2 regions of the Mesorhizobium sp. B3-2-1 genome follow, and region 1 is predicted to be linked to the other one. Evidence: predicted binding sites of a transcription regulator. Region 1 holds the regulator's gene; the other holds the start of a gene.
What was found. Region 1 encodes PhoB, which activates phosphate uptake and scavenging genes when phosphate is short. Its sites were predicted from a motif close to TGTCATNNANCTGTCAT; they were not measured.

Region 2: a site for PhoB is predicted at 2,166-2,182, ahead of ppk2 (polyphosphate kinase 2). Genes of this name have one in related genera too.

Annotation. Positions count from the first base shown of each region.
Region 1 is NZ_VFTI01000004.1:215,825-219,742, forward strand. It holds gene FJW08_RS06145 (LysR family transcriptional regulator) at 1-569, opposite strand, end outside; gene FJW08_RS06150 (sterol desaturase family protein) at 682-1,653, shown strand; partial or broken gene FJW08_RS06155 (sugar kinase) at 1,733-1,912, shown strand; gene phoB (phosphate regulon transcriptional regulator PhoB) at 2,034-2,723, opposite strand; gene phoU (phosphate signaling complex protein PhoU) at 2,743-3,450, opposite strand; gene pstB (phosphate ABC transporter ATP-binding protein PstB) at 3,476-3,918, opposite strand, start outside.
Region 2 is NZ_VFTI01000003.1:171,755-175,672, reverse strand. It holds gene hemB (porphobilinogen synthase) at 1-187, shown strand, start outside; gene FJW08_RS04455 (dihydrofolate reductase family protein) at 431-1,075, shown strand; gene ppk2 (polyphosphate kinase 2) at 1,139-2,059, opposite strand; gene FJW08_RS04445 (aldo/keto reductase) at 2,342-3,385, shown strand; gene FJW08_RS04440 (glycosyl transferase family 90) at 3,410-3,918, opposite strand, start outside.

The DNA of each region.
Region 1 (3,918 bases):
TGCAGGCAGGCAAAGGGGAAGTCGCCGATGTCCCGGCGCCCCGCCAACCAGGCGGTGTCGGCAGGATGGCAGACGACGATCGCGGATTCATGGGCCAGCAGTTGAACCGCACCCTCGGGCCAGTCGCCGTGCCCCCAGCGGATGTCGACATCGCTGTTGCCGGCTTCAAAACGATCGGACCAGACGAAGGTGGAGAGTTGGATTTCGATCTCTGGATGGGCCTGCCGAAAATCGGCCAGCCGGGGCGCGAGGATCAACGCCGCCCAAGTGATCGAGGCGCGCACCCGCACCACCCGCCGCGATGGGCGCGCGAAGAGACCGTCCGTCGCCCGCTGCAACTCGGCGAAGGACTGGCGCACCGGCTGGGCATAGGCCTGGCCGATATCCGTCAGCGCAACGCCGCGCGGCAGCCGCTCGAACAGCCGCGCGCCGACATGCTTTTCCAGCAGGCGGATATGCTGGCTGACGGCCGCTGCGGTCAGGTTCAGCTCAGCGGCCGCGGCGGTGAAACTGCCATACCGCGCCGCCGCCTCGAAGGCGAGCAGCCAGGTCGGGTGCGGTGTTTTCATGAGATCTTACCATCAATTAAAATGACCCCAATACCTGAAAAGATATTCTTTGTGTTGTCAATTTCCGAGCAATACCCTGCGCATGAACCACGGCCGGAAAAGAGCGACATCGATGTCAGACCGGAAGGAATGGAACCACGTCCCCGACAGCCTGCCCATTGAGATTGCGCCGGTCTGGCGCTGGCCGCTGAACCTCGCAGCGATCTTTCGCTGGTATGTCGGAAGCTGGCTGCCTGTCTCAATCAATCTCGTCATCGTGGGGCTGGCCTTCGCGGCTTATGCCTTGGCCAGCCCCACGCTTGCCCAGGCGAAGGAGCCAGGGCTATGGATCGGGGTGATCTGGCTACGAGACTTCGGCCTGACGGTAGTTGTAGCGCAGGGGCTGCATCTTGTTTTTCACCGCCACCAGTTGCAGGGCACCGACAAGAAGTTTGATCCGCGCCCCTACCCGCGCAAGGGGCGCGCGTTCAGTTTCGACAGCCAACTGGCCGACAACGTGTTCTGGTCGCTGGCTTCGGGCGTAACGATCTGGTCGGCATACGAGGCGCTGGTCTGGTGGGCGATGGCCAATGGCTATGCGCCGACTCTAACATGGTCCGGCCACCCGGTCTGGTTCGTCGGCCTCTTCCTGTTGATCCCGATCTGGGAGAGTTTCTACTTCTACTGGATTCACCGGCTGCTCCATACGAAGCTCCTTTACCGCATCCACGCGCTGCATCACCGCAATATTGATGTGGGGCCGTGGTCGGGCCTTGCGATGCACCCGGTTGAACACATTTTCTATTTCGGAACCGCGCTGGTCCATTTCGTTGTTCCGTCCAGCCCGGTGCATCTTATCTGCCACCTGATGTTCTATGGCCTTTACGCCATTACCACCCATACCGGGTTCGAAGGGCTCTGGCTGGCCGGGCGCAAGCGCGTCGACCTGGGCACCTTCCACCACCAGCTTCATCATCGCTACTTTGAGGTGAACTACGGCACGCTGGAAGTGCCATGGGACAAGTGGTTCGACACCTTCCACGATGGCACTGAATCGGCAAAGGCACGGATGAAGGCGCGTCTTGCCGCGCGGCGCCGGCTATAGGTCACGCCGGCGGAAGGGGCACGTGATATAAGTCCTCAGGCAGGTTTACGCCGCAGACCGCCCTAGCCCCCGATCTCTTTACCGCAAGGCCGGCGAAGCGCTCGGATACGGGCTTGGCAGCCTGTTCGCGCTGATCGATCCCGCACCCGTCGCCATGGTCGGCGTCTGCGCGGCGGCCTTCGACCTGATCGAGCCGGCACTGCGCGAGGCGATCGCCCACACCGCCGGCGGCCAGCATTCGAAATCGATCTCCTTCGACATCGGGATTTGTTTTTCTTCCATGTGATCGGCGCGGCATGCATGATTGTTTTGCTCTGGAAGGTGCACAATCATACACGTGGGCGCTCCCCATTCCGATCTCACCGAGATGGGACAGACGTCTAGTCTTCCCTGATCGCGTAGCCCGCGCCGCGGATGGTGCGGATGACGTCGGGCATGCGGCCATTGTTGACCGCCTTGCGCAGCCGTCCGACATGCACGTCCACGGTGCGCTCGTCGATATAGATCGTCTCGCCCCAGACATTGTCGAGCAACTGGCTGCGCGAGAACACGCGGCCGGGATGGCGCATCATGAATTCCAGCAGGCGGAACTCGGTCGGTCCGAGCCGGATCTCACTCTTCTTGCGATAGACCCGGTGCGATTCGCGGTCGAGCACGATGTCGCCGACCTTGAGCACGCTGGACAGCACTTCCGGCTTGGCGCGGCGCAGCAGCGCCTTGACCCGGGCCATGAATTCCGGCGTCGAGAACGGCTTGACTAGATAATCGTCGGCGCCGGTCGAAAGGCCGCGCACGCGGTCGCTCTCCTCGCCGCGCGCCGTCAGCATGATGATCGGCAGCCTCTCGGTCTCGGGCCGCATTCGCAGGCGCCGACAGAGCTCGATGCCGGAAATCGCCGGCACCATCCAGTCGAGCACCAGGAGGTCGGGCACGTTCTCCTGGAGGCGGATCTCGGCTTCGTCGCCGCGTGTCACCACCTCGACCTGGTAACCTTCCGATTCCAGATTGTAGCGGAGGAGCACGCCGAGCGGCTCCTCGTCCTCCACCACCATGATGCGTGGCGCGATCATCGATTGATCATCCCTGCCGTCAAGCCGCCGGCACCGACATCGCCGTCTCGTCCTGCTTCGGACGGTTGGCGGGCAGTTGCGTGCCGGTCAGCACATAATACGCATTCTCGGCGATGTTGGTCACATGGTCGCCGATGCGTTCGAGGTTCTTGGCGCAGAACAAGAGATGCGTGCAAGCCGTGATGTTGCGCGGATCCTCCATCATGTAGGTCAGGAGTTCGCGGAACACCGAGGTGTATTTGACGTCGATGCGTTCGTCGTCGTTCCTGAGCTTGGCGAGTGCGGCGGCATCGCCGGCCGCATATTCCTCGACCACGCCCTGCACCTGGATCAGCACCAGCTGCGCCATGGAGTCGATCGAATGCGACAGGTCGCGCGGCGTGGCGGTGAGGCCGACGGAGCCGACGCGCTTGGCGATGTTCTTGGCAAGGTCGCCGATGCGCTCGAGATCGCCCGCCATGCGGATCGAGCCGACGACATGGCGCAGATCGTCGGCCATCGGCTGGCGCTTGGCGATCAGGGTGATGGCGCGGTCGTCGAGTTCGCGCTGGCGCGCGTCCATGATGGCGTCGTCGGAGACGACGCGCTGTGCCAGCGCGTTGTCCGAATTCAGCAACGCCTTGGTGGCGCCGCCGACCATCGTGCCGGCGAGATCGCCCATGTCGCTGATCAGCCTGCTGATCTGTCCGAGATCCTCGTCGAAGGCTGCGACTGTGTGTTCGGCCATGATCCTGGTCCTCGTATGCGTGATATCAGCCGAAGCGGCCGGTGATGTAGTCCTGCGTGCGCTTCTCGCGAGGCGACGTGAAGATCTTCTCGGTCTTGTCGAATTCGACCAGTTCGCCCAGATACATGAAAGCCGTCTGCTTCGAGACGCGCGCGGCCTGCTGCATGTTGTGGGTGACGATGACAATCGTGTAGTCGGCCTGCAACTCGTCGATCAGTTCCTCGATCTTGGCGGTCGACAATGGGTCGAGCGCCGAGGCCGGCTCGTCGAGCAGGATGACTTCCGGCTTGACCGCCACGGTGCGGGCGATGCAAAGCCGCTGCTGCTGGCCGCCCGACAGGCTGAGGCCGCTGGCGTTCAGCTTGTCCTTGACCTCGGTCCACAGTGCCGCGCGCTTCAGCGCCTGTTCGACACGGCCGTCCATCTCGGCCTTGCTGATCTTCTCGTAGAGCCTGACACCGAAGGCGA
Region 2 (3,918 bases), on a different contig from region 1:
ATTCCAGATGCCCACCTTCGCCTACCAGGTGTCGGGCGAATATTCGATGATCAAGGCGGCCGGCGCCAATGGCTGGATCGACGGCGAGAAGGCGATGCTGGAATCGCTGCTCGCCTTCAAGCGTGCCGGCTGCGACGGCATCCTGACCTATTTCGCTCCCGAAGTGGCGAAAATGCTGAAAGGGTAGCCCCTACCCTTTCAGGCACCGGCAAGCGATTTTTGCCAGTTCTCTTCTCCGCTTCATGGAAATCTCCGATGATCGGGCGGCCGTGGCCGCCCAGGTCCAACTCCCGGTAGACGATCCGGATATCGTCTTGCGGCAATATCTGGCAGGAGCCTTCGTGTTCCTTGGAAATCCCGGTTGTATTCCGCAATCTGCTTGTTAAAATAAACTGCTTGCGAAATAAGATCAGCTATCGAGGAGCATCCAGTGTCCAAATTGCGCGTCAACGCATTCACCCTGTCCCTCGACGGCTACGGCGCCGGTCCCGAACAGAGCCTGGAAAATCCACTCGGTGTCGGCGGACCGGCCCTGCACAAATGGGCTTTCAGCACCCGCACCTTCCGCAAGATGTTTGGCGAGGAAGGTGGCGAGACGGGCGTCGACGAAGACTTTGCGGCGCGCAGCTTCGAGAACCTCGGCGCCTGGATCCTCGGCCGCAACATGTTCGGCCCAATCCGGGGCGAATGGCCTGACGACAAGTGGAAGGGCTGGTGGGGCGACAACCCGCCGTACCATGTGCCTGTTTTCGTACTGACCCACCACAAGCGGGCGCCCATAGCCATGGAAGGCGGCACGACCTTCCATTTCGTCACCGACGGCATCCATTCGGCGCTCGAGCAGGCGAAATCGGCGGCCGGCGGCAAGGACGTGCGGGTCGGCGGCGGCGTCTCCACCATCCGGCAATATCTGCAGGAGAAACTCATCGACGAGATGCACCTGGCGATCTCGCCGGTGCTGCTTGGCAGGGGCGAGAACCTTTTTGCCGGCCTCGACATGCCCAAGTTCGGCTATCAGTGCACGGAGCATGTGGCAACGGAACTTGCTGCGCACGTGGTCATCAAGAGGGCATAGGAAGCGAAAGACTTTAGAGCCCTTTCTCCCCGTCACTATACGGGGAGAAAGGGAATCTCTATTTCAATACTTCTCCGGCACGTAAAGTTCGCGCGGCAGAACCTGGCGTTCGTATTCGGGGTTGAAGACGCGTTCCGGCAGCGTGATCTCCTCGTGCGGCACGTCTTCGTACGGCAGCTGCTTCAGCAGATGATCGATGCAGTTCAGGCGCGCGCGCTTCTTGTCGTTGCCCTCGACGATGAACCAGGGCGCCTCGGGGATGTTGGTGCGGGCGAAGGTCTCCTCCTTGGCCTTGGTGTATTGTTCCCAGCGCACCCGCGACTGCAGGTCCATCGGCGACAGCTTCCACTGCTTCATCGGATCGTGGATGCGCATCAGGAAGCGCATCTGTTGTTCCTCGTCGGTGATCGAGAACCAGTATTTGACCACGGTGATACCCGAGCGCACCAGCATGCGCTCGAACTCCGGCACGTCATGGAAGAACTCCTCGACTTGCTCGGGGTTGGCAAAGCCCATCACCCGTTCGACGCCGGAGCGGTTGTACCAGGAGCGGTCGAGCAACACGATCTCGCCGCCTGCCGGCAAATGCGGGACATAGCGCTGGAAATACCATTGCGACTTCTCGCGTTCGGTCGGCGCCGGAAGCGCCACCACGCGGCAGATGCGCGGATTGAGCCGCTGGGTAATGCGCTTGATGACGCCACCCTTGCCGGCGGAGTCACGGCCTTCGAAAATCACCACTAGTTTCTTCCTGTGATAGGCGACCCAGGATTGCAGCTTGATCAATTCGGATTGGAGGCTGATCAGGTCGCGAAAATACTGCATCCGATCGATCGAAGGCGGATGCGAGTTCTTGTAGATCTTGGCGATCTCCATCGACAGCGCCGGCTCCGACAATTCGAGCTCATAATCTTCGTCGAGCGTGTCGGCGAGCTCGGCTTCGAGCCAGTCCTTGGCAGGGGAATTCTGTTTCAGCTCGGTCATATCAACTGCTCCGCTTGCAAGCCCTGTCGGTTACCACTGGGCGCCCCAATTGCTGGCCAGCGGCCTGGAATGGAAACACCTGAGCCGACTTCAATATAGGCCGGCAGTGACGGTTTTATTGCAGCCCGGGCGCGATTGCGGCCGTTGCAAATTCCGCGATGTATGATCCATCGACGTCATCGCACGGCGACAAGCCGAACGAATTGTCCTACAAATCCCCCGTCGCGTTCCAGGCCTGCTCCTTGGCGGCACGCCTCTTCAACAAAATCGTGAGGATCTGACATGGAATACCGCACCCTTGGCCGTTCGGGCCTGAAGGTTTCGACACTGACGCTTGGCACCATGACCTTCGGCGGCGCCGGGCCCTTCGCCGCGGTCGGCAACAGCGATCTCGCCGAAGCCAAGCGGATGATCGACATGTGCATCGACGCCGGCATCAACCTCATCGACACCGCGAATGTCTATTCGAACGGCCTGTCCGAAGAAATCATAGGCGAAGCGCTCGGCGGCAAACGCAAGAACGACGTGCTGATCGCGTCCAAGGCGCGGATGCGGATCGGCAAGGGCCCGAACGACGAGGGCCTGTCGCGCCATCATCTGATCCGCGAATGCGAGAAGAGCCTGAAGCGGTTGAAGACCGATGTCATCGACATCTATTTCGTCCACGAGTGGGACGGCCTCACCCCGCTCGAGGAAACCGTTGCGGCGCTCGACACTTTGGTCAGCCAGGGCAAGGTGCGCTACATCGGCTGCTCCAACTATTCCGGCTGGCAGGTGATGAAGGCACTTTCCGTCAGCGACAGCCGTCACCAGCAACGCTTCGTCACCCAGCAGATCCATTACACGCTGGAAGCGCGCGAGGCCGAGTACGAGCTGCTGCCGATCTCGGTCGACCAGGGGCTGGGCGTGCTGGTCTGGAGTCCGCTCGCCGGCGGCCTGCTGTCGGGCAAATACCGCCGCGACAGCCCGACCGCCCGCCAGCTCGCCGGCTGGTCCGAGCCGCCGATCCGCGACGAGGACCGGCTCTGGCGGATCGTCGATGTGCTGGTCGAGATCGGCAGGGATCGTGGAGTATCGGCGGCGCAAGTGGCCCTTGCCTGGCTGCTCGGCCGCCCTGCCGTCTCCTCGCTGGTGATCGGCGCCCGCAATGACGTCCAGCTCAAGGACAACCTCGCGGCCGCGGCCCTGGAGCTCGGCAGCGAGGAACGCCAGCGCCTCGACGCGGTCAGCCGGCCGCCCCTGCTCTACCCCTACTGGCACCAGCAACTGACGGCGAAGGATCGCTTCGGCCCCGCCGACATGGTTCTCGACCGCAGCGATATCTGATCGGTGTCAGGCCAAGAGCGAGAGCTAGCTGCCGATGAACCGCCAGAGCTCGGCATCGGGTTCGATCTGGCCGCTGAGCACGAAATATTTGTAGAGGGCGAGCAGGGAGATCGCCTGCTCGTCCTGTTCATTGGAGAATTTGCGGCAATAGGCATTGGCAGCGGCGATGATGCGCTCCGCCGCGGCCGGATGCTGCTCGAAATAATCTACCTTTTCACGGAGATCGGAGAAGTCCGGCTCGAGCGGCGCATAGTGGACACCGGCCTCGAGCTGGCTCTCGCCAAACCATGTTTCGTAGGTCGGCGGCGGCATCAGACAGAGCGAGTTGGAATTCATGATCCATTTGAGGTTGGTCGCCACGTCATTGCCCTCCAACGAGACGATGTAGCGATAGCGCAGGTGCTGGCTGATGCTGAGGAAGGGCTTGCTGTATTCAGCCGGCGCACTGCGCTTGTGCGAACCGGCGTCGCAGAACGGCAAGTCGCGCGCGACATCCAGGAACCGTGTCCTGATCGGATTGTTGAGGTCGCCGC